Regions from separate parts of the Janibacter sp. Y6 genome, predicted to be linked through region 2. Evidence: predicted binding sites of a transcription regulator. Region 2 holds the regulator's gene; the other holds the start of a gene.
What was found. Region 2 encodes LexA, which represses DNA repair genes until DNA is damaged. Its sites were predicted from a motif close to TCGAACANNTGTTCGA; they were not measured.

Region 1 (18,366 bases), 350 kb from region 2:
AGACCCACCAGAAGTCCGGCGTGCGCCTGGACAAGGACGTCGAGTCGGCGCTGTGGCAGCGCTTCTCGAAGGCCCGCAACTCCTTCGACAAGGGCCGTCGTCACCACTTCGCCGAGCTCGAGTCGAGCCGTGGCGAGGTCAAGGCGACCAAGGAGGCGCTCGTCGCCGAGGCCGAGCGCCTGTCGACGAGCACCGACTGGGGACAGACCGCCGGCGCCTACAAGCGCCTCATGGACCAGTGGCGTCACGCCGGCCGCGCCGGCCGCAAGGACGACGACGCCCTGTGGGAGCGCTTCCGCGCCGCCCAGGACGCCTTCTTCACCGCCAAGGACGAGGAGCAGGCCCGCGAGGACGAGAGCTTCCGTGGCAACCTCGAGGTCAAGGAGCGCCTCCTCGTCGAGGCCCAGGCCCTCCTGCCGATCAAGGACCTCGGCGCGACGAAGGGGGCGCTGCGCTCGATCCAGGAGCGCTGGGAGGCCGCCGGCAAGGTGCCCCGCGGCGACGTCGACCGGATGGAGAAAGGCCTGCGCGCCGTCGAGCAGTCCGTGCGCGACGCCGAGGACACCCGCTGGAAGAAGAGCAACCCCGAGTTGTCCGCCCGCGCGAACAGCCTCGTCAGCCAGCTCCAGGCCAAGATCGCCGAGCTCGAGGAGCAGGTCGCCGCGACCGACGACGCCGGTCGCCGCCGCCGCCTCGAGGGCGAGCTCGAGTCGAGCCGCTCGCTGCTCGCCATGGCCCAGGCCGGCGCCGACGAGCTCGGGGGCTGAGGGGGCTACTCCTCCTCGGCGCCCGGGCGCCCGCCGGTCAGCCGGTAGGCGTCGAAGACGCCGTCGATCCGCTTCACCTGGCCCAGGACATGGGCCAGGTGGGTCGGGTCGCCCATCTCGAAGGCGAAGCGCAGCTTGGCCACGCGGTCACGGCTCGTGTGCACCGTCGCCGAGAGGATGTTCACCGAGCTGTCGGAGAGCACCCGGGTGACGTCGGAGAGCAGCCGGCTGCGGTCGAGCGCCTCGACCTGGATCTGGACGAGGAAGAGGTTGTTGCTGCTCGACGTCCACTCGACGTCGATGAGCCGCTCGGCCTCGCGGCGCAGCGAGCCGGCGTTCGTGCAGTCGGTCCGGTGGACCGAGACGCCGTTGCCGCGGGTGATGAAGCCCATGATCTCGTCGCCGGGCACGGGCGTGCAGCAGCGCGCGAGCTTGACCCACACGTCGTCCATGCCCTTGACGACGACCCCGGGGTCGCCGGAGCTGCGGCGCCGCGTGGCGATCGGGCCGGGCATGGTCGCCTCGGCGAGGTCCTCGGTCGCGCCCTCGCGCCCGCCGGCCGACGCGATGAGCCGCGAGACGACGTGCTGGGCAGAGACGTGGCCCTCGCCGACCGCCGCGTAGAGGCCGTCGACGTCCGGGTGGCGCAGCTCGTCGGCGACGCTCGCGAGGCTCTCGTGGGTGAGCAGGCGCTGGAGCGGCAGGTTCTGCTTGCGGATGACCCGGGCGATCGACTCCTTGCCGGCCTCGGCCATCTCCTCCTTGCGCTCGCGCGAGAACCAGTGCCGGATCTTGTTGCGGGCGCGCGGCGAGCGCACGAAGCTCAGCCAGTCGCGCGACGGCCCGGCACCCTCGGCCTTGCTCGTGAGCACCTCGACGACGTCACCGGTCTCGAGCGTGGAGTCCAGGGGCACGAGACGGCCGTTGACCCGTCCGCCGATCGTGCGGTGCCCGACCTCGGTGTGGACCGCGTAGGCGAAGTCCACCGGCGTCGAGCCGGCCGGCAGGGCGATGACCTGCCCCTTCGGCGTGAAGACGTAGACCTCGCGGGCGTTGATCTCGTAGCGCAGCGAGTCGAGGAACTCGCCGGGGTCGGCGGTCTCGCGCTGCCAGTCGAGCAGCTGGCGCAGCCAGGCCATCTCCGAGACGGCCCCGGTGTCCTCGCTGCCGGCGGCGCCGGCGCGGGCGGTGGGGTCATCCTTGTACTTCCAGTGCGCGGCGACGCCGTACTCGGCGCGGCGGTGCATCGCGTGGGTGCGGATCTGGATCTCGACCGGCTTGCCCTGCGGCCCGATGACCGTCGTGTGCAACGACTGGTACATGTTGAACTTCGGCAGCGAGATGTAGTCCTTGAAGCGCCCCGGCAGGGGGTTCCACCGGGCGTGCAGCGCGCCCAGCGCGGCGTAGCAGTCGCGGACCGTGTCGACGAGCACGCGCACGGCGACGAGGTCGTAGATCTCGCCGAACTCGCGGCCGCCGACGATCATCTTCTGGTACACGGAGTAGTAGTGCTTCGGGCGGCCGGTGACCGTCGCGTTGATCCGCGCCTCGCGCAGGTCGAGGACGACCTGGGCGCGCACCGTCGCGAGGTACTCCTCGCGGGCGGGCGCGCGCTCGGCGACGAGGCGCACGATCTCGTCGTACACCTTCGGGTAGAGCGTGGCGAAGGAGAGGTCCTCGAGCTCCCACTTGATGGTGTTCATGCCGAGGCGGTGGGCCAGCGGCGCGTAGATCTCGAGGGTCTCCTGGGCCTTGCGCTGCGCCGAGCCGGGCGAGACGTACTTCCACGTGCGGGCGTTGTGGAGCCGGTCGGCGAGCTTGATGACGAGGACGCGGATGTCGCGGGCCATCGCGACGACCATCTTGCGCACCGTCTCGGCCTGCGCGGCGTCGCCGTAGGTGACCTTGTCGAGCTTGGTCACCCCGTCGACGAGCTTGGCGATCTCGGAGCCGAAGTCCTCCTCGAGCGCCTCGAGCGAGTACGAGGTGTCCTCGACGGTGTCGTGGAGCAGGGCCGCGGCGAGCGTCACCGGCGTCATGCCGAGCTCGGCGAGGATCGTCGTCACCGCGAGCGGGTGGGTGATGTAGGGGTCGCCGCTCTTGCGGCGCTGGCCCTCGTGGGCGCGCGCGGCGACCTGGTAGGCCTGCTCGATGATCGACAGGTCGGCCTTCGGGTGCGTCGAGCGCACGACCTGGAGCAGCGGCTCGAGCTCGGGAGTGCTCGTCGGCTGCGAGCGGGTGCCGATCCGGGCGAGCGAGGCGCGCGCGAGCTGACGCGGGGAGAAGCCCCCTCCGGCAGACCCCGACGACGCTCTCGGCTCGCTCATGCGCAGAGCCTAGACCGTCAGCAGGGCCCCGACCTCACGCCCCTCCAGACGGGAGCGGCCGGCGAGCGCCGCGAGCTCGACGACGACCTCGATCGCCACGACCTCGGCCCCCACCTGCTCGAGCAGCTCGGCCGCCGCAGCGGCGGTGCCGCCGGTCGCGAGCACGTCGTCGACGACGAGGACCCGCTCCCCCGGCGTGACGCAGTCCTCGTGGACCTCGATCCGGGCGGTGCCGTACTCGAGAGCGTAGTCGAGGCTCACCGTCGCGCCGGGCAGCTTGCCCGCCTTGCGCACCGGCACGAAGCCCGCGCCGAGGGCCAGGGCGACCGCGGTGCCGAAGATGAAGCCCCGCGCCTCGAGCCCGACGACCGTCGTGATCCCGGCGTCGCGGTACGGGGCGGCGAGCGCCTCGCACACCTGGGCCAGCGCAGGGCCGTCGGCGACGAGCGGGGTGATGTCCTTGAAGAGCACCCCCGGCTCGGGGAAGTCCGGGATGTCGCGCAGCAGGCCCGAGACCAGCTCAGCGGTCTGCTCGCGCGACGCGGACGCCGTCGAGCTCATCGCTTCGACCGCGGCGTGCGCCGGGGCTGGTTGCGCGGGCCGGACTGGGCGTAGCGGTGCACGGCGCGCCCGGTGACCGTCTGCTCGGCGTCGGGGTCGGGCGAAGGGGTGACCGGCGCCTCCGCGCCGTCCCCCCGCGTCGGCGTGGTCGCGCTCGAGGACCGCAGCGGGCTCGACGATGCGTCGGACGCACCGGCCCCCGCCGGTGCACCGACCGTGGCCGGCGTGCGGTCGCCGACCCGCTCGTGGTGCCTCGAGGCGACCTTGTCGAGCTCGACGATGTCGGCGTCGCGCCGGCGCAGGAGCACGAGCAGCGGCGTCGCGATGTAGACCGACGAGAAGGCACCGACGACCATGCCGACGAAGAGCGCGAGCGAGAGGTCGAGCAGCGTGCCGGGACCGACCCGCGCGAAGCCGACCGCGAGGACCGCGATGATCGGCAGCACGGCGATGACCGTCGTGTTGATCGAGCGCACGAGCGTCTGGTTGACGGCGAGGTTCGCCGACTCCGCGAAGGTCTGACGCCTCGTCTCGAAGGCGTCGGAGGTGTTCTCGCGGACCTTGTCGAAGACGACGACGGTGTCGTAGAGCGAGTACCCGAGGACGGTGAGGAAGCCGATGACCGTCGCTGGCGAGACCTCGAAGCCCGACCACGTGTAGATGCCGACGGTGATGAGCATGTCGTGCGCGAGCGCGACCATCGCCGCGAGCGACATCTTCCAGTTGCGGTAGTACACCGCCATGAGCGCGGCGGTGATGACGAGGAAGACGACGAGCGCGCGCAGCGCCTGCTGGCTCACCGACGCGCCCCACGACGCCCCGATCGTGTTCTGGGTGACGTCGGAGGCCTGCACGCCGAAGGTCTGCGCGAGCTGGGAGCCCACGTCGTTCATCTCGGTCTCGGGCAGCTTCTCGGTCTGCACGCGGACCTGGTTGCCGCCGATGAGCGTGACGTTCGCCGAGGCCGCCGGGCCGGCGACCTCGCGGACCGCGTCGGTCGCCTCCTGCTGGTAGTCGCCGCTCGTCTGCGTCGTCGAGACGCGGAACTCCGAGCCGCCCTCGAACTCGAGACCGAGGTTGAGCCCGCGCACGCCGAAGCCGGCGAGGGCGATGAGCATGATGACGGCACTGATCGCGTACCAGGTCTTCGCCTTGCCGACGAAGTCGATGGAGCGCTTGCCGGTGTACAGGTCGTTGCCGAAGTCGGCCATGCGGCTCATACGACCGCACCTCCGTCGCTCGTGACGCCGGGTCGGGCGGGCTTGCGCTCCTCCGGGACGTCGAACTGGCCGCGGCCCTTGTAGCGCACGCCGGCGTTGTGCAGGGACTCGACCTCGAAGCCGGACCACGGGTGGCCGGAGGCGAAGAACGTGCGGCGGGCGAGCAGGGTGAGCAGCGGGTGGGTGAAGAGCCAGAAGACCGCGAGGTCGATGGCCGTCGTCAGGCCCAGGGTGAAGGCGAAGCCGCGCACGCCGGAGCTCGCGAGGACGTACAGGACGATCGCGGCGATGAAGTTCACGCCGTCGGCCACGAGGATGGTGCGCTTGGCACGCGCCCAGCCGGCCTCGACCGCGGCCCGCAGGTTCCTCCCTTCGCGCAGCTCGTCACGGACTCTCTCGAAGTAGACGATGAAGGAGTCCGCGGTGACGCCGATCGCGATGATGAGCCCGGTGACCCCCGCCATGTCGAGACGGAAGTTGTAGCCCCACGCGAGCAGCGCGATGAAGAGGTACGTGAAGGCGAAGGCGACGACCATCGAGCCGATCGTCACGAGGGCGAGCGCCCGGTACTGCGCGACCGAGTAGACGATGACGAGGAGCAGACCGATGAGCCCGGCGATGATGCCGTAGCGCAGCTGCTCCGAGCCGAGCGTCGGGCTGATCGTCACGGCCTGGTTGGTCTCGAAGGTGATGGGCAGCGCGCCGAACTTCAGCGACTGGGCGAGGGCGCGCGCCTCCTCGATGGTGAAGTTGCCGGTGATCGAGGCGGTGCCGTTCGGGATCGCCTCGTTGAACCCTGGGGCGACGAGGACGGTGCCGTCGTAGACCGTCGCGAGGGCGTTGTACGACCCCGGCGGGTTGATCGGGCTGGCCTGCGACAGGCTCGGCAGGGCGAGGAGGTCGCGCGAGACCTGCGCGTAGCGCTGGACGCCGTCGCCGCCGAAGGTCAGCTGGATCTCGACGGTGTTGGTGACCTGACCCTGCTGGGTCGTCTGGTACCCGGCCGAGGCGTCCTTGATGTCGGCGCCGGCGACCATCTGCGGGCCGAGGACGTACTTCGTCGCGCCGTCCTCGGAGCAGGCGGTGATCGCCTTCTTCGGGTCGGTCGCGGGCCGCTCGTCGGAGCGCTGCGCGCAGTCGAGCTCGGTGAACTCGCGGTACAGACCGGTCGAGATGTTGTTCGGGTCGGTGGGGCCGTCGGGCTTGGCCGAAGGGGTCCACCCGCCCTGCGCGGGGGCCGTGGGCTCCCCGGTGGCCGAGGGGGTCGACGAGGCCGAGCCGGAGGCGGAGCCCCCCGAGGACGGCGTCGAGGAGGCGCTGCCGGAGGACGAGCCGCTGCCGGAGGGGGTGGTCGACGTCGTCGCGGCGCTCCCGGCGGGAGCCGTGCGGGCCTCGTCGCGGGACGCGGACGTCGGCGAGGCGTTGCTCGCCGAGGGGTTGGACCGGGTCGTCGAGCCGCTCGTGCTGCTCGAGGACGAGCCGGAGCCGGAGGTGGCCGAGCCCGAGGACGACCCGGTGCTGCCGGGGGCGGGCTCGGTCGTGCCGGGCGCGGTCGCGAGGACCGGGCGGAACTGCATCTGCGAGGCGCTCGTGATCGCCTGGCGCTGGGCCTCGGTGGGGCGACCGGCCATCGCGACGACGATGTTCTCGCCGCCGAGGGTGGTCACCTCGGCACCGCTCGTGCCCTGGGCGTCGATGCGCTGGACGATGATGTCGCGGGCCTGGTCGAGCTGCTGCGAGCTCACCCGCTGCCCGCCCTCGACGACGGGCTCGAGGATGAACTGCGTGCCGCCCTGGAGGTCGAGGCCGAGACGGGGCGCCCACGTCGCGTCGGAGCGGGCGACGCCGAAGCCGAGGACGGCGGTCAGAGCGGCGCCCATGACGAAGAGCGCGATGAGGGTGCGCTTGGCCGCGTCCTTGGCCTTCGCGGCGCGAGCCGCGCCGCGGTCGGCCATCACGGCCGGCCCCGCTGGCCCTCGTCGTCCACGGCGCTCTCAGCGGTCACGACGGGCTCCTGGACCGGGTCGTCGGCAGGCTCCTCGCCGCGCGCGGCGGCGGTGCCGGCGACCTGGCCGCGAGACATCTCGGCCTCGCGCACGCCGACGGCACGCCGGTCGACGCGGATGACCGTCCCTGGGGCGATCTCGAGGTGGAGGACCCCCTCGTCGGTGCCGGTGATGGTGCCGTAGACGCCCGAGGTCAGCACGACCTTCTCGCCGACGGCGAGGGAGCTCTGGAAGTCCTGCATCGTCCGCTGGCGCCGACGCCCCGAGAAGACCATGAAGACGATGAGCAGGAGCGGGAGCAGCAGGATGAGCAGGCTGGCGAACGAGCCGTCGTTCATGGGAGTTCAGCAGACCTTCGCAGACGGAGACAGGACACGCCGCCGGACGGCAGCACGGCCCGGGACACCCGGGCCGATCTCGCAGTGTAGGCCAGCGATCTGCGGACCGCCTGACCTGACGCGCCGAGCCCGCTGACCGGTGGCTCAGCCGCCGAAGCGCCCGGGCTCGTCGACCGGAAGCATCCCCTGGGCCAGCCCGTCGGGCACGGCGAGCCCGAGGTGGCGCCAGGCCAGCGCCGTGGCGACCCGGCCGCGGGGGGTGCGGGCGAGGTAGCCGGTGCGCACGAGATAGGGCTCGGCGACCGTCTCGACGGTGTCGGTCTCCTCGCCGACGGCGACGGCGAGCGTCGACAGACCGGTCGGGCCGCCGCCGAAGCGGGTGCACAGGACCTCGAGCACCCCGCGGTCGAGCCGGTCGAGACCGGCGTCGTCGACGTCGAAGAGGGTGAGCGCGGCCTGGGCGGAGCGGGCGTCGACGACGTGGTCGCCGTGCACCTGCGCCCAGTCCCGCACCCGGCGCAGCAGCCGGTTGGCGATGCGGGGCGTCCCCCGCGAGCGGCGGGCGATCTCGGCGATGCCGGCGGCGTCCGCGTCGACCTGGAGCAGCCCGGCCGAGCGGTGCAGGATCGTCTCGAGGTCGGCGGTCTCGTAATAGTCGAGATGGCCGGTGAAGCCGAAGCGGTCGCGCAGGGGCGCGGGCAGCAGCCCGGCCCGGGTCGTCGCGCCGACGACGGTGAAGGGCGGCAGCTCGAGCGGGATCGCGGTCGCCCCGGGCCCCTTGCCGACGACGACGTCGACGCGGAAGTCCTCCATCGCGAGGTAGAGCATCTCCTCGGCCGGGCGCGACATGCGGTGGATCTCGTCGAGGAAGAGCACCTCGCCCTCGGCGAGCGAGGACAGGATCGCCGCGAGGTCCCCCGCGTGCTGGATCGCCGGGCCGGAGGTGACCCGCACCGGCTGGCCGAGCTCGGCGCCGACGATCATCGCCAGCGTCGTCTTGCCCAGCCCGGGCGGGCCGGAGAGCAGGACGTGGTCCGGGGGCGCGGCACGGCGTCGTGCCGCCTCGAGGACGAGCCCGAGCTGGTCGCGCACCTTCGTCTGGCCGGGGAAGTCGACGAGCCGCTTCGGGCGCAGCGCCGCCTCGACCGCGGTGTCGTCCTCGGCCGCGGCGTCGACGATGCGCGCCGTCGCGTCGTACGACCCGTCGGGCAGGCTCGCCGGGCCGCCGGGCGGGCTCACGGGGCCGTCGGCCGGCCCGCCGCCGGCGGGCTCCTCGACCTCGCGGATCTCGGAGGTGAAGCCGTCGCGGCTCATCCGGCGAGCTCTCGCAGGGCGGCGCGCAGGGCGGCGGAGACGTCTGGCGCGTCGCCGAGACCGGCCGCTGCGCGGTCGAGCGCGCCCTCGGCCTGCGACGCCGAGTAGCCCAGGCCGACGAGGGCCTCGAGCACCTGGGTGCGCCACGGGGCGACGACCGGCTCGACCGGGGCCGACGCGACGGCACCGGGCACGACGCCGATCCTGTCGCGCAGCTCGAGCACGAGGCGCTCGGCGCCCTTCTTGCCGATGCCGGGGACTTTCGTCAGGGTGCGCACGTCCTCGCTGCCGACGGCGGCCGCGAGAGTGTCCGGGGTGAGCACGGACAGGATCGCGAGCGCGACGCGCGGCCCGACGCCCGAGACCGTCATGAGCAGCTCGAAGGTGTCGCGCGTGCCGTCCGCGTCGAAGCCGTAGAGGGTGAGCGAGTCCTCGCGCACGACGAGCGAGGTCGCGAGGGTCACCTCGGAGCCGGTGCGGCACGCGGCGGCGACGGCCGGCGGGGTGTGCACGAGCATGCCCACACCGCCGACGGAGACGACGACGCGGTCGAGGCCGACGTGCTGGGCGCTGCCGGTCACGGAGGCGATCACGCGCCGACCCCCTTCGCCGCGAGCCGGGCCCGCTCGGAGGCGACGGCCTGCTCGAGCCGGGCCGACCCCCCGCCGCGCCAGGCGTGGCAGATGGCGACGGCGAGCGCGTCGGCCGCGTCGGCCGGGCGGGGCGCCTCGGGCAGGCCGAGGACGCGGGTGATCATCGAGGTGACCTGCGCCTTGTCGGCGCGTCCCGAGCCGGTGACCGCGGCCTTGACCTCGGTCGGGGTGTGCTCGTGGGTGACGAGACCGCGGCGCGCGGCGGCGAGGTGCACCAGGCCGCTCGCCATCGCGGTCGTCATGACCGTCGGCACGTGCTCGGCGACGTAGACCCGCTCGATGGCGACGACATCGGGCTCGAAGCGGTCGAGCCACGTGTCGAGCTCGTCGGCGAGGTAGGCCAGCCGGTCGCCGGTCGCGCGCTCGGAGGTCGTGCGCACGACGCCGACGGCGACCATCCGCGGGCGGGCCCCGCTCGGTGCGAGGTCGCCCCGGACGCCGACGTCGACGACCGACAGCCCGCACCGGGTGAGACCGGGATCCACCCCGAGGACGCGCACGACATCTCCCTTCGACCGAACACCTGTTCGGGACCAACCTACGCAGACGGGCCGGACGGCGTCGTCAGCGACACGCGTCCGGCCCGGTGCGAGGACCTGCCCGGCGGGCGACCTCAGTCGTCGGACTCGAGCTCGGCGAGGACCTCGTCGGGGATGTCGCCGTTGACGTAGACGTCCTGGACGTCGTCGCTGTCCTCGAGGGCCTCGACGACGCGGATCATCTTGCGCGCGCCGTCGGCGTCGAGCGGGACCTGGAGGTTGGGCACCCACGAGGCCTCGGCCGAGTCGTAGTCGACCCCGGCGTCCTGGAGCGCGGTGCGCACGGCGATGAAGTCGGTGGCCTCGGAGACGACCTGGAAGACGTCGCCGTGGTCGTTGATCTCCTCGGCGCCGGCCTCGAGGACGATCTCGAGCAGGCCGTCCTCGGTCGCGTCGGGCTTGCCCTCGCCCTGGGCCTTGGGGACCATGACGACGCCCTTGCGGTCGAAGACGTAGGCCACCGAGCCCGGGTCGGCGAGCTGGCCGCCGTTGCGGGACAGCGCGGTGCGCACCTCGGCCGCGGCGCGGTTGCGGTTGTCGGTGAGGCACTCGACGAAGACGGCGACGCCGCCGGGCGCGTAGCCCTCGTAGACGATGGTCTCCCAGTCGGCCCCGCCCGCGGTGGCCCCCGACCCGCGCTTGACCGCGTTGTCGATGTTGTTGTTGGGGACCGAGGACTTCTTCGCCTTCTGGATGGCGTCGTAGAGCGTCGGGTTGCCCGCGGGGTCGCCACCGCCGGTGCGCGCGGCGACCTCGATGTTCTTGATGAGCTTGGCGAAGAGCTTGCCGCGCTTGGCGTCGATCGCCGCCTTCTTGTGCTTCGTGGTTGCCCACTTGGAGTGGCCGGACACTAAGACTCCCTCTGCTGCTGCTCGCGGTGACCTGATCGACGGCCAACTGTAGTCGCCGGGTGCGCCGTCGGCGGGCGTGCCTAGGCTGCGGCCATGGACCGACCCCTCGTCATGCGGCCGCGGGCGGCCGCAGACCTGCCCGCCCTCGTCGACCTCGTCGGCGAGCAGCAGCCGCAGAGCCGCTACCCCTACCGGTGGCCGCTGCCCTTCCCCGTCGAGGACTTCCTCGTGCGCCCGGGCGAGATCGAGACGTGGGTGGCCGAGGACGACGAGGGCCTGCTCGGGCACGTCTCGCTCACCCGGGCCGACGTCGACGAGCACGCGGCGGCGTGGTCGCAGGGCACCGGCCGACCGGCCGGGGAGCTCGCGGTCGTCTCGGTCCTCGTCGTCGCGAGCCGGGCCCGGCGTCGAGGCATCGGGCGCGCCCTCATCGGCGAGGCGGTCGCGCGCAGCCGTGCGCTCGACCTCCAGCCCGTGCTCGACGTCCTGCCGGTCAACGACGCCGCGCTGGCGATGTACCGCGGCCTTGGCTGGGTCGAGCTGTCGCGGGCCCGCGCGTCCTGGCAGCCCGACGACGCGCCCGACCTCGTCCTCATGACCCTGCCGGGCTAGCTCCCGGCGGGTGGCACGGCTAGCCCCTGGCAGGTACCGCCACCGGCACCGGGGCCGTCCGGCTCCAGCCGAGGACGACCGCTGCGTCCGTGCGTCGGAAGAGGTCGCGGTCGGCGGCCTTGCGCAGGTCCAGGGTGCGACCGAGCCGGATGCTGTAGAAGCGGTAGTCGGTGTCCCCCACGCCCCCCGAGGCGCCGGCCCGGATGCCGTAGTCGGCCGCGGAGCGGCTCGACACCGTCGTCGTCGTGATGATCGGACCCGACCTCCCCGCCGCGGCCACCACCCGCAGGGTGCCCCCGGGGCCCACGGACACGGACGCCGCGCCCGTGCAGCTGCTCGCGGACGTCGAGATGATCGACGGGTGCGCACCGGTGCCGCCGAAGCGCACCTCGCACCCGGTCTGGCGCACGCCGCCCGCGGGCGCCGAGCCGTGGACGAAGTCGCCGTACTTGTCCAGGGCGGGGGTCGTCGTCGCGTTGGCCAGCCCGGGTCGGGCGGTGGTCTTGGTCCAGGCGACCCACATGTTCGCGTAGGCACCCGCCATGACCTTGCGGTCGGCGGGACGGCGGAGGTCGATCCGCCGCTTCGAGCGCGTGTCGAAGAGGTCGACGTGCAGCTCGGTGGGCGAGGAGCTGATGCCGGTGATGATGCCGCGGCGCACGAGGGTCTCGTCGGCGTCGGCCGAGACGTTGACCGTGCTCCCCCGCTGCTCGTCGGAGTAGCGGATGCGCACCCGGCCCAGGCTGCTGATCCCGACGCTGCGCACCCCGGTGCAGTGGTGGCTGCTGTTGGCGTGGATCTTCGGCCCGGCGGAGCCGAAGCGGATGACGCACCCGCCGGCCACCGTCTGGTCGTCCGTCGCGAGCCGGTCGTGGTAGCGCCCGTACGCGTCGACACCGGGGTCGAGCTGTCGTGCGTCGACGGCGCTGCGGCCGAGCCAGCCGAAGGACGCGCCGCCGCGGACGACCCGGGCGCGCTGCGCCGTGCTGCGCATGTCGACCCGCTTGCCGCTCCTGGAGTCGAAGAAGCGCAGCGCAATCGAGCGGGGGCTGCGAGAGGCACCGACGGTGATCCCTCGTGAGGCCAGGGTCGTGTCGGCGCTAACCAGGAGCCGGGTCTGGGGGTACCGCGCCCCCGGGGCCAGCCGGACCTCGAGGTCTCCCAGACCGGTCCGGGTCACGGAGACGGCGCCGATGCACGGCCGGCCGAGCGACGGCGAGAGGAAGGGCGTGCCCGCCCCGTCGAAGCGCAGGAGACAGCCGCCGATGACGTTGCGGTCCGGCGGCGCCGGGTCGGCCGCGGACGCGGGTGCGGCGGCGCCCCACGCACCGGTGGACATGACGAGCACGGCGAGCAGCACAGCTGCCGCCCGCCGGACGAGCGAACGCATCACGATCCCCAACCCCTGCAACCCCTGCGACGTGGCATCGAGCGACGCCTGGGCGAGGATCGTGCATCACTGTGCATGGTGTCAACCAGATGATGGCATCCTGGGGAGGACGAGCACAGGAGGTGCCCATGGCAGGTCGCAGCGCACGACGCCCGGTGACCCGGTACCGCGCCGGCGAGGTCGACCGGCGGGTCGACACCCTCGCCGTCGAGGAGCCGCTGGAGATCCGGGTCGACGGCGAGCCCTTCACCCTGACGATGCGCACCCCGGGCGACGACGTCGAGCTCGCCCACGGGCTGCTGCGCTCCGAGGGCGTCATCACCTCGCGCGAGGACGTCCAGGTCATGCGGTACTGCTCGGACACCACGACCCTCAACGTCCTCGACGTCGCGCTCACCCGCGCCCCCGGCGTGCCCCTGAGCGGCCAGCGCAACCTCGCCTCTTACGGCGGCTGCGGGCTCTGCGGGTCGAGCACCATCGACGCCGTCGCGGAGCGGGTGCTCCTCGCCTCACGGGTCGAGCACGCCGACGTCGAGGTCGAGCCGGCGGCGATCACCCGGGCCCTCGACGGGCTGCGCGAGGCGCAGACCCTCTTCGGCAAGACCGGCGGCGTCCACGGCGCGGCCGTCGCGAGCGCGCAGGGCGAGGTGCTCCACGCCCGCGAGGACGTCGGCCGGCACAACGCCGTCGACAAGGTGCTCGGCCGGCTCGTCCTCGACGAGGCCCCGCCCGCTCCCCTACTCGTCGTCAGCTCGCGCGCGAGCTTCGAGATCGTCGCGAAGGCCGCCGTCGCCGGCGTCAGCGTGCTCGCCTGCGTCTCGGCGCCCTCGAGCCTGGCCGCGGACGCGGCCGACCAGCTCGGTCTCACGCTCGTCGCCTTCGCCCGCGACGACCGGCTCACCGTCGTCACCTCGCCCGAGCGCGTCCGCCAGGGCGCGGCCGACGCCCCCGCGGCCTCCTGAGGCCGGTCCCGACCGCCTCGACGGGACGACGGGGGCGGGGCCCGAAGGGGTCAGCGTGCGGCGAGCGCGTCGTCGAACTCGACGGTCTGCGGCAGCTCGGCATGACCGGCGAGGCGGAACCATCGCACGACACGCTTGCTGCGCACCCGCTGGACCTCCTTGACCGCGTCGTTGTGGAAGCGACGGGCCAGCTGCACCCGCAGCGCGGCCGCGTGGAGACGCTCGAGCGCCGCGGCGCCCGCTCCCCCGTCGGCCTGCACCTGCGCGACGACCTCGGGGCCGAGCGCCGCGCCCAGGGTCTCGGTGAGCTCGGACTCCACCCCTTCGCGCCCGGCGAAGTGCTGCCCCTCGAGGAGGTCGGTCTCGAAGGTCCGCTCCGTCGTGCGCTCGAGCGACTGGCTCGCCGCCGCCGCGACGAGGAAGCCCGTCGCCGGGTCGACGGCGCCGGAGTTGGCGACCTCGAGGGCGGCCTCGGCACGTCGCACGAGCGCGGCGTCGAGCGCCGACAGCGCGCCCTCGACCTTCGCGTGGAGGCGGTCGAGCCGGGCCGCGGAGTAGCTGAGGTACCAGGCGAGGAGGGAGACGACGGCTGCGGTGACCGCGACCCACTCGAGGACGCTCATCGGCGCTCCCGCAGCCGGGTCGGGACCTCGCGCAGCGGCCGCGCGTCGAGGACCGTCTCGTAGACGGCGGTGATCTCGGCGGCGACGACCGACCAGTCGAAGTCGGCCGCCCGCTCCCGCCCGCACGCCGCGAGCTCCTCGCGCCGGGCGGGGTCGCGCAGCAGGGCGACGAGCTGCTCGGCGAGGTCGTGCGTGCGCTCGTTGCGGAAGGTCGCCCCCGCGCGGCCCCCGTCGAGGACCCGGACGAAGGCGGGGAGGTCGCTCGCGAGCACGGGCGCTCCGGCGGCCATCGCCTCGACGAGGACGATGCCGAAGCTCTCTCCGCCCGTGTGGGGGGCGACGTAGACGTCCACCGAGGAGAAGAAGGCCGCCTTGTCCTCCTCGCTGAGCGCCCCGAGCATCTCGGTCGCCGCGGCGACGTCCTGCGGCAGGCGCGCGTGCGCGGTCTGGCTCGAGCCCGGGCCGACGACGAGCAGGCGGGCGCCGGGGATCGCGCGCAGCACCTCGCTCATCGCCTCCGCGAGGACCGGCAGCCCCTTGCGCGGCTCGTCGACCCGGCCGAGGAAGCCGATCGTCGGACGACCGGGCTCGCCCGACCACTGCGGCCGGCGCGAGGCGGCCGCGTAGGTCTGGGTCTCGACGCCGTTGGGGATGACGACGGCGTCGCCCCCGAGGTGGGTCGTCACCGTGCGGCGTGCGTCCTCGGAGACGGCGATGCGGGCGCTGATCTTCTCCAATGACGGGCGCAGCAGCGGGTAGGCCGCCTGCATCGCCCGGGAGCGCAGGTTCGAGGTGTGGAAGGTCGCGACGACCGGCTGGGTCGCCGCCCACAGCGCGAGGACGGAGACGCTCGGGGTCACCGGCTCGTGGATGTGCAGCAGGTCGAAGTCGCCGTCGGCGATCCACCGGCTCACGCGGGCGGCGGTGATCGGGCCGAAGTTGAGCCGGGCGACCGAGCCGTTGTAGCGGATGGGCACCGCGCGCCCGGCCGAGGTGACGTAGTCGGGCAGGACCGTGCCCTCGTCGGCCGGGGCGAGCACCTCGGCGTGGTGCCCGTCGGCGAGCAGCCGGTCGGCGAGGTCGCGGATGTGGAACTGCACCCCGCCGGGCACGTCGAAGGAGTACGGGCTGACGAGGCCGACCCTCATGCGGCCGCCTCGTCCGGGGCACGGCGTCGCGCCGAGAGGTCGGCGACGAAGACCCGCTGCATCATGTGCCAGTCCTGCGGGTGCTCGCGGATCGCCGCGCCGAGCGCGTCGGCGCAGGCCTGGGTCGCGGCGGCGACACGCTGCGTGCGGGTGCCCTCGGTGGGCACGTCGACGGCCGGGTGGACGGTGATGTCCAGGCCCCACCGGTGCCGTCCGCGGCGCACGTGACGCATCGTCACGGGGAAGAGCGGGACGCCGGTCTCGACGGCCAGGGCCGCGGGACCGGCGGCGACCCGGGCGCGCTCGCCGGCGAGGTCGACCTCGACCCCGCTCGCGGAGAGGTCGCGGTCGGAGAGCAGGGGCATGACGACCGGGTCGCCGGTGCGCAGCTGCGCGAGGAGGGCGCCGAAGGTGCCGCGCTCCGCCGGGTGGATCGTCATGCTGAGCTCGCCCTCGCGGAAGTCGAGGAAGGCCTGGAACATCTCCTCGGGCCGCAGCCGCTCCGCGACGGTGACGACGTGCCCGAGATGACGGGCGCACCATGCGCCGGCGAGGTCCCAGTTGCCCGTGTGGCCGAGGAAGGCGAGCACGGGGCGCCCCTGCTCGAGCTCGGCGAGCATCGGCTCGGTCCCCGTGATGTGCACGAGGTCGTCGACCTGCTCGCCCGACAGGGCCGGCAGGCGGAAGGCCTCGACGTAGTAGCGGAAGGCGCGGCGCACCCCGTCGGCCGTGAGCTCCTGCAGCTCGGCCGGACCGAGGTCGGGCCGCACGCGGGCGTAGTTGCTGCGCAGCCGCTGCACCGAGGAGCCGTCACGGCGGGTGACGACGGAGGCGACGGCGTCGAAGAGGGCGTAGGCGAGCGGCGCGGGCAGCAGGCGCAGCGCGCGCCACCCGGCCCGGAAGGCCAGGACGCTCGCCAGCTCCTGGAGGCGGGGCAGGGCGGGCACCGTGCTCAGCCCCGGGCGTCGAGCGCCGCGGCGGCGGCCATCGCCTGGCTGCGCACGACGAGCATGCGCTGGAGCACGGTGACGGCGCTGGCGACGGCGAGGAGCGCGAGGACGACGGTGAGGACGCGCTCGGGCAGGCCGAGGCCGACGAGACCGGCGGTGACGAGCGCGGTGACGAGCCGGTCGGCCCGCTCGGCGATGCCGACGTCGGCGCTCATGCCCAGCCCCTCGGCGCGGGCCTTCGCGTACGAGACGAGGCTGCCGAGGACCAGGCAGGCCAGGGCGAGGTAGCCGGTGAGCTGGTGCTCGCCGCCGGTGAAGTACCAGATCGCCAGGCCCGAGAAGATCGCCGCGTCGCCGAAGCGGTCGAGCGTGGAGTCGAGGTAGGCCCCCCACACGCCCTTGCGCCCCTGCATCCGCGCCATGACCCCGTCGAGGGTGTCGGAGAAGACGAAGGCGGTGATGACGAGGACGCCGACGAGCAGCTCTCCGCGCGGGAAGAAGAAGAGCGCGCCGAAGCACACCCCGAGGGTCCCCACGACGGTCACGACGTCCGGGCTGATGCCGAGCCGCAGGAGCAGCCGGGCCACGGGTGTGAAGATCGTGGTGAAGAAGGCGCGCGCGTATTTGTTGAGCATGGCCCTGCCAGCGTAGTGGCCCGCAGCCCGCCGCCCGACCACCTGCGGGGCGCGTCGCCTTGCCTGAGAGCGGCCCAGCGGCGAGGGTGGCGCCATGGGCGAAGGGGTGTCGAGGGGCTGGCGGCTGGCCGTCACCGGCCTCCTCGTCGGCGGGGTGGTCGCTGGCAGCCTCGTCGGCGACGACCGGTGGTGGCCCTTCTCGCCGATGTCGCAGTACGCCTTCCTCGTCGAGGACCAGGGCGGCGTCATCAGCTCTCCGTACCTCGAGGCGACGACCGTGCAGGGGCAGGACGTCCGGGTCCGCCTCGACCGCGAGAACCTCGGCATGGAGCGCTCGGAGATCGAGGGCCAGCTGCGCAGCCTGCAGGCCGAGCCCTCCCGGCTGCAGGCCGTCGCCGTGCTCCACGCCCGGCGTCAGCCCGAGCAGCCCCGGTGGTCGCAGGTGCGGCTCATGGACGACCGGCGGGTGCTCGGCGACGACCCGAGCCACGAGCAGGTGACGCTCGCCACGTGGGACGTCGAGCACCCCGAGGACCCGGAGCGCGGCCTGTGAGGGGCCTCGACCTCGCGATGCCCGAGGTGCCGCTCGCCCGGGTCGCCTGGATGCGGCGGCTCGTCTACCCCTTCGTCATCTTCGACGTCCTCGTCAATGTCACCGACCCGATCCCCCACGGCGACGTCCCCGCCGAGCTCTACCGCGAGCTGCCGGTGCGCGCCCTGCTCGGGCTGCCCGCCCCCTCCCCCGGCTACGTCAGGGTGCTCCTCGTCGTCATCGTGCTCAGCGCGCTCGTCGCGGCCCTCGGGCGGCTGCCGCGGCTCGCGGGCGCGGTGTGCGGCCTGGGGATGCTCGACTGGATGAGCAACGCCTTCTCGTACAGCAAGATCGACCACGACCACTTCGCGCTCATGGTCGCCCTCCTCGTGCTGCCGACCGTCGGCGCCGCGCGCGCCGGCGACCTCACCCCGAGCCGGGCCGCGGGCTGGGCGCTGCGGATGATCCAGATGGGCGTCGTCGCGACGTACTTCCTGTCGGCCGTGGCGAAGATGCGCTTCGGCACGTGGCTGTGGGCCAACGGCTCGACCTTCGTGTGGGCCTTCAGCCGGCGCGGCAACGACGTCGCGCAGTGGCTCGCCGGTCACCCCGCGCTCGTCCACCTCACCCAGTGGTCGCTGCTCGGGCTCGAGTTCGTCTCACCGGTGCTGCTGTGGCTGCGCGGGCGGGGTCTGGCGATCGGCATCGGCATCTGCTTCGCCTTCCACGCGACGACGGCCTACCTGCTGCACATCCACTTCCTGCCGCTCGTGGTCTGCCTCTTCGCCTTCCTGCCGCTCGAGCGGCTCGGCGAGCTCAGGCGGGGTCGGGCCAGGCCTGCGCGAGCCGGTCGCGCGCGTCCTCGAGCAGGATCGGCAGCGCCTTCGTCTGCGCGATGATCGGCAGGAAGTTCATGTCGCCGCCCCACCGCGGGATGA
Region 2 (10,622 bases):
TGCTGGTCCGACCCCTGGCTGCTCAGCTCGGAGCGCACCTGGTGGTAGAGGTCTCGGATCTGCTGCTGGGTCTCCTGGGCGACGTGCTGGGCCTCGTCCTTCGCGGTCTCCGCGACCTGCTGGGTGCCCTCTCGGGCGTCTCCGGCGACGGAGGCGGCCTCGTCCTTGGCGACGGACGCCGTGCCGGCGCCTGCACTGCCCGGGGTCGAGCGGTCCTGGTCGTACGGTCCTGCGGTCATCTGCAGTCCCCTCTTCGGTGAGTGGTGCAACGGGCGCAGACCCGGGCGCTGGCGACGCTACCGGCCTGCCTGACCTTGTGGACGCTAGTGACCTCCGGCGAGCCGGGTCCGCGAGCGCACTACAGCCTTCGGGGTGGTATCTCGGGGCTCTGACCTGGGCGGACGCCCCGCAGGCGACGGTCAGGTCCTCGCGCGACGCCCGCGGCCGCGCGGGGCGGATACTGGTGCGGTGAGCACCCCCGAGACCTTCCGCGAGATCGCCGACGTGCTGAGCCGCGGGCCGGCGCTGGCCCTCACCGGCGCGGGGATGTCGACCGACTCGGGGATCCCCGACTACCGCGGTCCGGACGGCACGCGCCGGGTGACGCCGATGCACCTGTCGGAGTTCATCGGCAGCAGCGCCGCCCGGCGGCGCTACTGGGCGCGCAGCTATGTGGGGTGGCGCCGCTTCAGCGCGGCCCGGCCCAACCGCGCCCACGAGCTCGTCACGCACCTGCAGGAGCGCGGTCAGGTGGGCGGCGTCATCACCCAGAACGTCGACGGCCTGCACCAGGCGGCCGGCAGCACCGGTGTCGTCGAGCTGCACGGGAGCCTGGCCGAGGTGGTCTGCCTCGCGTGCGGCGCCCGGGAGGCCCGGGCCGCGCTCGACGAGCGGATGGCGCAGCGCAACCCCGGCTTCGACGCGGACAGCGACGAGATCCGACCCGACGGCGACGTGCGCCTCGAGGAGGTCGAGGTCGAGGCCTTCGAGGCGCCGCTCTGCCTCGTGTGCGGGTCCGACATGCTCAAGCCCGATGTCGTCTTCTTCGGCGGGTCGGTCGACAAGCCCCTGGTCGAGCACTGCTTCGCGCTCACGGAGGCGGCGCCGAGCCTGCTCGTGCTCGGGTCGAGCCTGCAGGTGATGTCCGGCCTGCGGTTCGTGCGGCGGGCCGCCAAGCTCGGCACGCCGGTCGTCATCATCACGAGGGGACGCACGCGCGGTGACGACCTCGCGACCCACCGGGTCGACGGCTCGCTCGACACGAGCCTGGACGCCCTGGTGCGCGCGAGCACCGAGGTCGGCTGAGCGGCCCCGTCACGCGCGACGGGCCCGCCCCGTGCAGGGCGGGCCCGTCCGGCCGGGGCGGCGCGCCAGGCTCAGATGCGGCGCAGGACCGCGGTGACCTTGCCGAGGATCGTCGCGTGGTCGCCGTCGATCGGCTCGAAGGCGGGGTTGTGGGGGAGCAGCCACACCTTGCCGTCACGTCGCTTGAAGGTCTTGACCGTCGCCTCGTCGTCGAGCATCGCCGCGACGATGTCGCCGTTGTCGGCCGTCGGCTGCTGGCGCACGACGACCCAGTCGCCGTCGCAGATCGCGGCCTCGATCATCGAGTCGCCGACGACGCGCAGGAGGAAGAGGGAGCCCTCGCCGACGACCTGCTTCGGCAGGGGGAAGACCTCCTCGACGCTCTCCTCGGCGACGATTGGCACGCCCGCGGCGATCTGGCCGAGCACCGGCACGTACGTCGCGGCGGGGTGGGCGTCGCCGCTGCCCGTCGCGTCGGGGTCCTGGGGGCTGGCGCCACCGCGGTAGCCGGCGATGTCGTGCGTCTGCGCGTCGCCCTCGGGGGAGCGGGACGCCTCGGGCGAGACGACCTCGATGGCGCGGGGCCGGTTGGGGTCACGGCGCAGGTAGCCCTTGCGCTCGAGCGCGGTCAGCTGGTGGGCCACCGAGCTCGGGCTGGTCAGCCCGACCGCGTCGCCGATCTCGCGCAGGCTCGGCGGGTAGCCCCGCGTCGCGACCGCGCTGCGGATCACCTCGAGGACCTTGACCTGCCGGGCGGTCAGCCCCTCGCCGTTGTCCCGCACCGGCAACGTGCGGATGTTGTCCTCGCTCATCGCGCCCCTCGCTGTCTCGCTCGCGCCGCGACCCGTGAGGGGGCGGCTGGTGGCCTGCTCCTGCGGGGGAGGACAGCGTTGTCGGTGCTCGCTGGTTGTCTCTCCCGTGTGGCCGACGGTAGTGCTCGGCCCGGTCTAGATCAAACACATGTTCGAGCGTGTCTTGTTCTCGCTCGAACACCTGTGCTAGACATCGTGCAGACGCCTCGTCGAACACCGGTTCGACCAGACGACCAGGAGGAGACCATGAGCGCACTCACCGTCCAGGCCCCGCAGCACGCTGCCCGGCCCTCGGCGCTGCGCGACCCGCGCCGGGCCGAGCGCCACCTCGTGTCCGTGCCGACGGGGACCGACGTCCCCACCGAGCTGCGGGTGACCCGGCGGGGTCGCCTCGCGCTCACGACGATCGCCGTCGCGGCGCTGCTCGCGCTCGGCACCGGCATCGCGACCGCGGGCGGCGAGGCCGCTGCGGCCACGACCGTCACCGTCGAGCAGGGGCAGACCCTCAGCGACGTCGCCGCCAGCCAGATGCCCGGCGTCCCCACGAGCGCGGCCGTCTCGGCCATCCGCTCGGAGAACGCGCTGAGCACCCCCTTCGTCCACGCCGGCCAGGAGCTCGTCATCCCGACGCGCTGACCGTCTCGACGGATCACCAGACCACCCGGGTCCCTCGACCCGACCCGGGCGACGGCGACGGCCGCACCTCCACCGGGTGCGGCCGTCGTGCTGTCCCCGCCGGCCGTCGGCGGGGCCTGGCACCGGCGTGTCGCCCGGTATCTCGGGCCTCCCCGCCCGGGGGCTCGCCGGGTCTTGCGTGCGTGGTGGTGGGCGTGATGAAATGGCACTACATCTAGTGGTTACACCGATGTCATTCGTCCACATGTAGTGCACATGTGAGGCGGAGTTGTCCACCGGTTGTCGACAGATGTCCACAGCAGAACCGCCCTGATCCACACCCCGGTCCACAGCCGGCGACCCGCCTCGTGCAGGTCAGCCGGTGCCCGACCTGTGCCACCGTGCCCGAGAGGAGAGCATCGTGCACTGCCCCTTCTGCCGTCACACCGACTCTCGCGTCATCGACTCGCGCACGGCCGACGACGGGTCCTCGATCCGTCGGCGTCGGCAGTGCCCCGAGTGCAACCGGCGCTTCACCACGCTCGAGAGCGCGAGCCTGAGCGTGACGAAGCGCTCGGGCGCGGCGGAGCCCTTCAGCCGGGCCAAGGTCCTCGTCGGCGTCCGCAAGGCCTGCCAGGGCCGACCGGTCACCGAGGACCAGCTGGCCCTGCTCGCCCAGCGCGTCGAAGAGGCCGTACGGGCGCAGGGCAGCGCCGAGATCGACGCCCACGAGATCGGGATGGCGATCCTGGGCCCGCTGCGCGAGCTCGACGAGGTCGCCTACCTGCGCTTCGCGAGCGTCTACCAGGCCTTCGACTCGCTCGAGGACTTCGAGGCCGCCATCACCCTGCTGCGCGCCGAGCACGCCGCCCTCGCGCAGGACGCCCCCTAGACCCCCGGGTACCGGCACGCGATCGGGCTGTCGGTACCCGGTGACACGCTTGATGCGAGGTCTTCCCTTGCACGCCGCCCGCACCACACAGCACCACATGAGCAGCACCACCTGCAGACCCGCACCACCGAGAGAGGGACCATGACCGAGACCGCCGGCAAGCCCAGCACCCGTCGATCCGCGAAGAACCGCGGGATCACGGTCGAGCGCATCTACACCACCGAGGGCGTCCACCCCTACGACGAGGTGACCTGGGAGAAGCGCGACGTCGTCCAGCAGAACTGGAAGACCGGCGCGACGATCTTCGAGCAGCGCGGCGTCGAGTTCCCCGACTTCTGGTCCGCCAACGCGAGCACCATCGTCACGACGAAGTACTTCCGCGGCGCCGTCGGCACGCCCGAGCGCGAGCAGGGTCTCAAGCAGCTCATCGACCGCGTCGTGCTCACCTACGTCAAGGCGGGCAAGGACCACGGCTACTTCGCGACCCCGGCCGACGCGGAGATCTTCGAGCACGAGCTGACCTACGCCCTGCTCCACCAGGTCTTCAGCTTCAACTCCCCGGTGTGGTTCAACGTCGGCACGAAGAGCCCCCAGCAGGTCTCGGCGTGCTTCATCCTCTCCGTCGACGACTCGATGGACTCGATCCTCAACTGGTACAAGGAAGAGGGCTTCATCTTCAAGGGCGGCTCCGGCGCCGGCCTCAACCTCTCCCGCATCCGCTCCAGCAAGGAGCTGCTCTCCTCCGGCGGCACCGCCTCCGGCCCCGTGAGCTTCATGCGCGGTGCCGACGCGTCGGCGGGCACCATCAAGTCCGGTGGCGCCACGCGTCGCGCGGCGAAGATGGTCGTCCTCGACGTCGACCACCCGGACATCGAGGAGTTCGTCGAGACCAAGGCCCGCGAGGAGGACAAGATCCGGGCCCTGCGCGACGCGGGCTTCGACATGGACCTCGGCGGCGCCGACATCGTCTCGGTCCAGTACCAGAACGCGAACAACTCGGTGCGCGTCAGCGACGAGTTCATGCGTGCGGTCGAGGACGGCACCGACTTCGGGCTCACCTCCCGCAAGGACGGCTCGGTCATCTCCACCGTCGACGCCCGTGAGCTCATGGGCAAGATCGCCAAGGCCGCGTGGGAGTGCGCCGACCCGGGCATCCAGTACGACGACACGATCAACGACTGGCACACCAACCCCGAGACGGGCCGGATCACCGCGTCCAACCCGTGCAGCGAGTACATGTCGCTCGACAACTCCAGCTGCAACCTCGCCTCGCTCAACCTGCTGAAGTTCCTGCGCGACGACGACACCTTCGACGTCGCGACCTTCCAGAAGGTCGCCGAGCTCGTCATCACCGCGATGGACATCTCCATCTGCTTCGCGGACTTCCCGACCGAGCCGATCGGCGAGACGACCCGTGACTACCGTCAGCTGGGCATCGGCTACGCCAACCTCGGTGCGCTGCTCATGGCGACCGGCCACGGCTACGACTCCGACGGCGGCCGCGCCCTCGCCGCGTCGATCACCTCGCTGCTCACCGGTGCCGCCTACAAGCGCTCCGCCGAGCTCGCCGCGGTCGTCGGCCCCTACGCCGGGTACGCCCGCAACGCCGACGCCCACAAGCGCGTCATGCGCAAGCACCAGGCGGCGAACGACCAGGTCCGCACGCTGCACACGATGGACAAGGACATCCACGCGGCCGCGACGAAGGCGTGGGACGCCGTCATCACGCTCGGCGAGAAGAACGGGTACCGCAACGCGCAGGCCTCGGTCCTCGCGCCCACCGGCACCATCGGCTTCATGATGGACTGCGACACCACCGGCATCGAGCCGGACTTCTCGCTCGTGAAGTTCAAGAAGCTCGTCGGCGGCGGCTCGATGCAGATCGTCAACCTCACCATCCCGCGCGCGCTGAAGAAGCTCGGCTACGCGCAGGAAACCGTCGAGGCGATCGTCGAGTACATCGCCGACAAGGGCCACGTCATCGACGCCCCCGGGCTGAAGACCGAGCACTACGAGGTCTTCGACACCGCGATGGGTGCGCGCTCGATCAGCCCGATGGGTCACGTGCGGATGATGGCGGCGACCCAGCCCTTCCTCTCCGGCGCGATCAGCAAGACGGTCAACCTGCCGGAGGACGCGACCGTCGAGGAGATCGAGGACGTCTACATCCAGGGCTGGAAGCTCGGGCTCAAGGCGCTCGCGGTCTACCGCGACAACTGCAAGGTCGGCCAGCCGCTCTCCGACGGCGGCTCGACCGCCAAGGACGCGAAGGACGCCAAGGACGCGAAGACCGAGGCCGCGGAGCCGGAGAAGGTCGTCGAGTACCGCCCGCTGCGTCGTCGTCTGCCCAAGCGCCGCACCTCGCAGACCACGTCCTTCGCCGTCGGCGGGGCCGAGGGCTACCTCACGTCGGGCACGTACGACGACGGCGAGCTCGGCGAGATCTTCCTCAAGTTCGGCAAGCAGGGCTCGACCCTCGCCGGTCTCATGGACGCCTTCTCCATCGCGATCTCCATCGCGCTGCAGCACGGCGTGCCGCTCGAGACCTACGTCGAGAAGTTCACCAACCTGCGCTTCGAGCCGGCCGGCATGACCGACGACCCGGACGTGCGGATGGCGCAGTCGATCATGGACTACGTCTTCCGTCGCCTCGCGCTGGACTACCTCGACTTCGAGACCCGCTCCTTCATGGGCATCCACACCGCCGAGGAGCGCGCCCGCCAGCTCGAGACGGGGTCCTACGCGGCCGCGCCGAACGAGGACGACGAGGACCTCGAGGACGAGCTGGAGACCTACAGCCAGTCCGCCGCCCCGTCCTCGAAGAAGGCCGACGCCCCGGTCGAGGAGCACGCGGCCGAGGTCACCTCGGGCGCTGGCGCCGCCTCCGCCCGTGAGGTCAGCGGCCAGATCCACAGCTCGGCCGAGCTGCTGGAGAAGTTCCAGGGCAAGACCGCCGACGCGCCGATGTGCATGACCTGCGGGACGAAGATGCGCCCCGCCGGCTCCTGCTACGTCTGCGAGGGCTGCGGCTCCACCAGCGGCTGCAGCTGATGTCGACGCGCATCGGAATGTCACCGGGGAGTTGCGCGAGGTGTCATCGGTTGCGCGGTGACATTCGTGATCACTTTGTCAGTGACGAAGTGACAAGCCGATAACCCACAGCGCCCCGGACCCCACTGCAGGGGACCGGGGCGCTGTCGGTGGCAAGACGTACAACTGAACATCGTCAGTACGCCAGAAACCACGAAGCGCCCGGGGGCAACCGGGCGCAACGAGGGCAGAGCAGGTGGAACCTGAACCGCGGATGGTGCACATCCATCAGACCACGCTCGCTCTTCTGGTTGTCAACCAGTCCCGGCCGAATGGCCCACCAGCAAGGAAGAGAGCAGAGCATGTCCGATCAGCCCACCCTGGAGCAGTTGCTCCGTGACGCCCGAGCGGCCATCGAGGTCAGCGACGAAGAGCTCGTGGAGGCACGTACACGCCGAAGCGCCATCATCAAGTGCTTGGAGTCCGAGTTCGCAGGATCTCGCTCCTACGTCAACGGCAGCGTCGCGCACGGCGACGCGCTCAGCCCGCTGTCAGACGTCGACCTCGGCGTCGTCGTTCCCGATCCCGACCGCCAGTACGGTCCTGCAGGAGATGGGCCGGGAGTACTGATCGAGCGTGCCGCCCAGGCGATCCGGGAGGGGCTCAAGGAGCAGTACGAAGACCTGCAGGTGGAGTACAAGAACCGCCGTCGCTCGATCCTCGTGCGGTTCCGTGACCCTGTCACTCCCGGAGCCCAGGACTTCACGGCTGACGTCATCGTCGCGGTCGACTACCCCCAGGGCGATGGTCTGTACATCCCCAAGGACGACTCGTGGGACCGGTCGCACCCTGAGGAGCACACTCGGCTGGTGCTCCGTGCCATCAAGGACACCGACTCGGTCTTTGCCCGTGTAGTTCGTCTGGTCAAGCATTGGAACAAGCACCACAAGGAGCCCCTGTGCTCATGGAACATCAAGGCCCTCGCGCTGGGCTGCCTGTCCGGACCGATGACCGAGCTTGAGGGCCTGGCAGCGTGGTACGAGTACGCCGCAGCCGAGCTGGTTGATCGTGAGACGCCTGATCCGACTGGGGTAGCACCCGGACCTATCAAGACCAACCTCGACAAGGACGAGGTCGTCAAGCGCCTCAAGCGAGCCTGCACGCACCTCCAGTCGGCCATCGCTCACGAGAAGGATGGACACCCGGTCCAGGCCCACGACGAGCTCAGCAAGTGGCTGGGAGACCCGGAGACTCTTCCCCCGCCCCTCGCCGAGGACGTCTACGCCGAGATCGCTGCGGACAAGAGGGCGCGCCAGAACTTGGGAGTCGGACGAGCCGCACCGTTCGTCCCGACCAAGTCTTGGCGACTCGAGTCGTGATCAGGGGCGGCGCAGCGCTCCTGCGTAGCACTCCGTCGCGGCCGTGGTACGGATGGGATGGGGAGTGGCGCAGGTCTCTCCTGGCAGGCATGCGTGACTGGCCGCAGCTCGACGTGTCGACGGTGCTCGCGCCGTCATGGGTTGCGTTCTGGATGACCCTTGAGGCGCCCGCCCGGGCTGAGCCATTCGAGGCAGTAGCGATATTCGAGCCAAGCGGGACGCTGGAAACCTACGGGCTTCCAGCGATGGACTCGCCCAGGGTCTTCGGCGGGCTGCCTGCCCGCACGCCGCGATTGCTGCCCAGGCACATGCATCTGGCCATGAGCGAAGTGGTGCCCAACCACCGAAACCCCGACGGCTCCATGTGCCTGTGGTACCCGCGTGACGTCCCCGAGCGCAGGTGGACCCACGACAAGGGACTGATCTCACTCGCCCACATCATCACCAACCAGGTCGTCGCGGAAGACATGGTCCGAGCCGGTCACGAGTGGCCCCTAGATGAAGAGGGTCACGGCTTTCCCCAGGACCGGCGCCGGGCAGCACGCGAGCAGGCGCGCGGACGGCAGCGATGAACGAGGTCATCTGCTTCATTCGCGGCTTCGATCACGCGGACCTCGCAGTCATCCTTGCGGCGCTCATCGCCGCCGCCGTCGCCGTCGAGGGCTACCGGCGGCAGCAGCGCGAGCAGCGCAGAGTCGAAAGGTCGAAGATCTACGCGGATGCCCTGTCAGCAGTCGAGGACTACATCGAAGCGCCCTATCGAGTGATCCGTCGTGAGAGGGGTCCCGACGCACGGGAACGTCTCACCAACCACATCAACGATGTGCAGAGCCGGCTCGCGTATCACCAAGCCCTGCTCAACATCTCTGCAAGTCCGCAGGTGGCCGATGCCTACCGAGAGTACGTAGCAGCGGCACGGGCGGAGGCAGGCCGCGACATCAGCAGGGCCTGGAAGGCCAAGCCCATCCGTCAAGACCACAAGATTCCCCTGGGAACCGCGCTCCGCCGGAACCGTTGCGACGCCGCCCGCGGCAGGATCGAGGCGGCGATGCGGAAGGACGTCGGGCCGCAGTAGACGTGCCCAGTGGACACGGCCCACGGCTGGCCGTGAAGACGTCACAGTTCACCGAGGAGCACGCTGAACCGGACATCATCGGTCAGCTCCCACTTGGCGTTCGTCCCGGTGCTGGCGTCCGCAGGCTGGATGAGTCCGGCGTTTGCGAGCTCGGGGAGGCGGACCTTCTCGGTGTCCTTGTTGCCGCTGATCTTGACCTTGCCGTCGCGGATCTGCAGGAGTAGACGGGCTTGCACCGGTGCGAGGCTACGGACCGCAAAGTGCCGACGCCACACCGCGCGAAGCTGCTCCTCGCTGGCCACGGTGACCCGTCTAGCGATGCGCACGTCGTGACCGAGGCGGTGGACGCGCAGTCCGATTGGCTCAAGGCGACGGTCGAGTTCATCGAGGGCCCGGTGGACCCGGTCCAGGTCCCAGGACAGGGCCGCAGCGATGCCTTCCACGGGCACGAGCACACGGATGTCAGCGAGGACCGACCCCAGGAGTTCGACGTCCGCCGCGAGGCTGTCATCTGTGATCGGGGCCGTGGGGATGCCGATGACTTCGTCGAGGCCGAGGCCGAGAATGTCGGCGAGCTTGGCGACCTGACCGAGGGTGAGGTCGGCGTCGACGCGACGGGCTTCGACGCTGCGCAGGACGGCGGTGCTGACGCCCCACCGGGAGGCGACCTCCCGTTCGGAGAGAGCGAGCTCGAGGCGTCGCGCGCGGATCCGCTCGGCGTGGAGGGCCACGGTGGTCATCGGCGGAGCTCCTGGATGCTGAGGCCCCATCGGGTCAGCCACCGGTCGCCGGTGGGTTGACGTCGTTCGGCGCGCAGACCCACGAGGTTGAGACCGAGCTCGATGCGGGCAGTGGTGAGGATGTCGGCGAGGGCACGCTCTCGAAGGGCTGCGCCCGTGTCGTTGATCAGCAGCGGGGCATCGCCGGGTGCTCCTTGCAGGAGGCGAGCCAGCTTCTGCGCGAACAGGTAGGGTGCTGCGCCGTCCTCGACGTCGATGCGGCGACCATCCGGAGTGACGACCTCCCGGCCGCGTCCGGTGATGGACTCGACGGTCAGGGCCGGCTGGTCGGCGAGGTCGATACCTGCTGCGGTCAGTGCGCACACGGCGCCTCGGTGCGGGCTGGCGTAGCCGCGCAACCGCGCCCAGACCTGCGGGGAACGTTCCGCAACGTGCGGGCTGACCCGGGCAGTGCCGACGAGCTGGGGCAGGTCGACCTGCAGCTGCCAGTCGATGGAGAACGCGGCAACCTCGAACGCGCGGACCGCGACAATGAAGTGCGCAGTCGTGGGGGACTGGTGCCACTGCTCGTGCAGCCGGGCGGCCAACGCTTCCTCGTTCACCAGGGTCTCAGGCCCGAGGTGTGTCTGGAACCACTCCCGCGCGGTCGCCGCGCACGTGCGGAAGTGGGTGTCGACTGCACTGAACTCCTCAGCGGTGAGCTGGTCTCGGCAAGCCGCGCGGAACAGCGTGAAGTCCACGTCAGGAACATGGATCGGGAAGTCGTCGGTGCCT

Region 1: ruvC (crossover junction endodeoxyribonuclease RuvC) is a predicted target of LexA. The motif match lies at 9,702-9,717, and genes of this name have one in related genera.

The regions. Positions count from the first base shown of each region.
Region 1 is NZ_JAKLYZ010000001.1:304,811-323,176, forward strand. It holds gene L6241_RS01475 (DUF349 domain-containing protein) at 1-767, shown strand, start outside; gene L6241_RS01480 (bifunctional (p)ppGpp synthetase/guanosine-3',5'-bis(diphosphate) 3'-pyrophosphohydrolase) at 773-3,094, opposite strand; gene L6241_RS01485 (adenine phosphoribosyltransferase) at 3,104-3,655, opposite strand; gene secF (protein translocase subunit SecF) at 3,652-4,875, opposite strand; gene secD (protein translocase subunit SecD) at 4,872-6,830, opposite strand; gene yajC (preprotein translocase subunit YajC) at 6,830-7,219, opposite strand; gene ruvB (Holliday junction branch migration DNA helicase RuvB) at 7,364-8,533, opposite strand; gene ruvA (Holliday junction branch migration protein RuvA) at 8,530-9,126, opposite strand; gene ruvC (crossover junction endodeoxyribonuclease RuvC) at 9,123-9,686, opposite strand; gene L6241_RS01520 (YebC/PmpR family DNA-binding transcriptional regulator) at 9,800-10,576, opposite strand; gene L6241_RS01525 (GNAT family N-acetyltransferase) at 10,670-11,188, shown strand; gene L6241_RS01530 (hypothetical protein) at 11,208-12,581, opposite strand; gene fdhD (formate dehydrogenase accessory sulfurtransferase FdhD) at 12,707-13,540, shown strand; gene L6241_RS01540 (hypothetical protein) at 13,591-14,163, opposite strand; gene L6241_RS01545 (glycosyltransferase family 4 protein) at 14,160-15,311, opposite strand; gene L6241_RS01550 (phosphatidylinositol mannoside acyltransferase) at 15,308-16,258, opposite strand; gene pgsA (phosphatidylinositol phosphate synthase) at 16,264-16,896, opposite strand; gene L6241_RS01560 (hypothetical protein) at 16,991-17,449, shown strand; gene L6241_RS01565 (hypothetical protein) at 17,446-18,327, shown strand; gene L6241_RS01570 (HIT domain-containing protein) at 18,245-18,366, opposite strand, start outside.
Region 2 is NZ_JAKLYZ010000001.1:662,173-672,794, reverse strand. It holds gene L6241_RS03110 (hypothetical protein) at 1-239, opposite strand, end outside; gene L6241_RS03105 (NAD-dependent protein deacetylase) at 469-1,305, shown strand; gene lexA (transcriptional repressor LexA) at 1,377-2,117, opposite strand; gene L6241_RS03095 (LysM peptidoglycan-binding domain-containing protein) at 2,364-2,753, shown strand; gene nrdR (transcriptional regulator NrdR) at 3,154-3,624, shown strand; gene L6241_RS03085 (vitamin B12-dependent ribonucleotide reductase) at 3,766-6,675, shown strand; gene L6241_RS03080 (nucleotidyltransferase domain-containing protein) at 7,017-8,033, shown strand; gene L6241_RS03075 (hypothetical protein) at 8,123-8,605, shown strand; gene L6241_RS03070 (hypothetical protein) at 8,602-9,108, shown strand; gene L6241_RS03065 (helix-turn-helix domain-containing protein) at 9,150-9,848, opposite strand; gene L6241_RS03060 (hypothetical protein) at 9,845-10,622, opposite strand, start outside.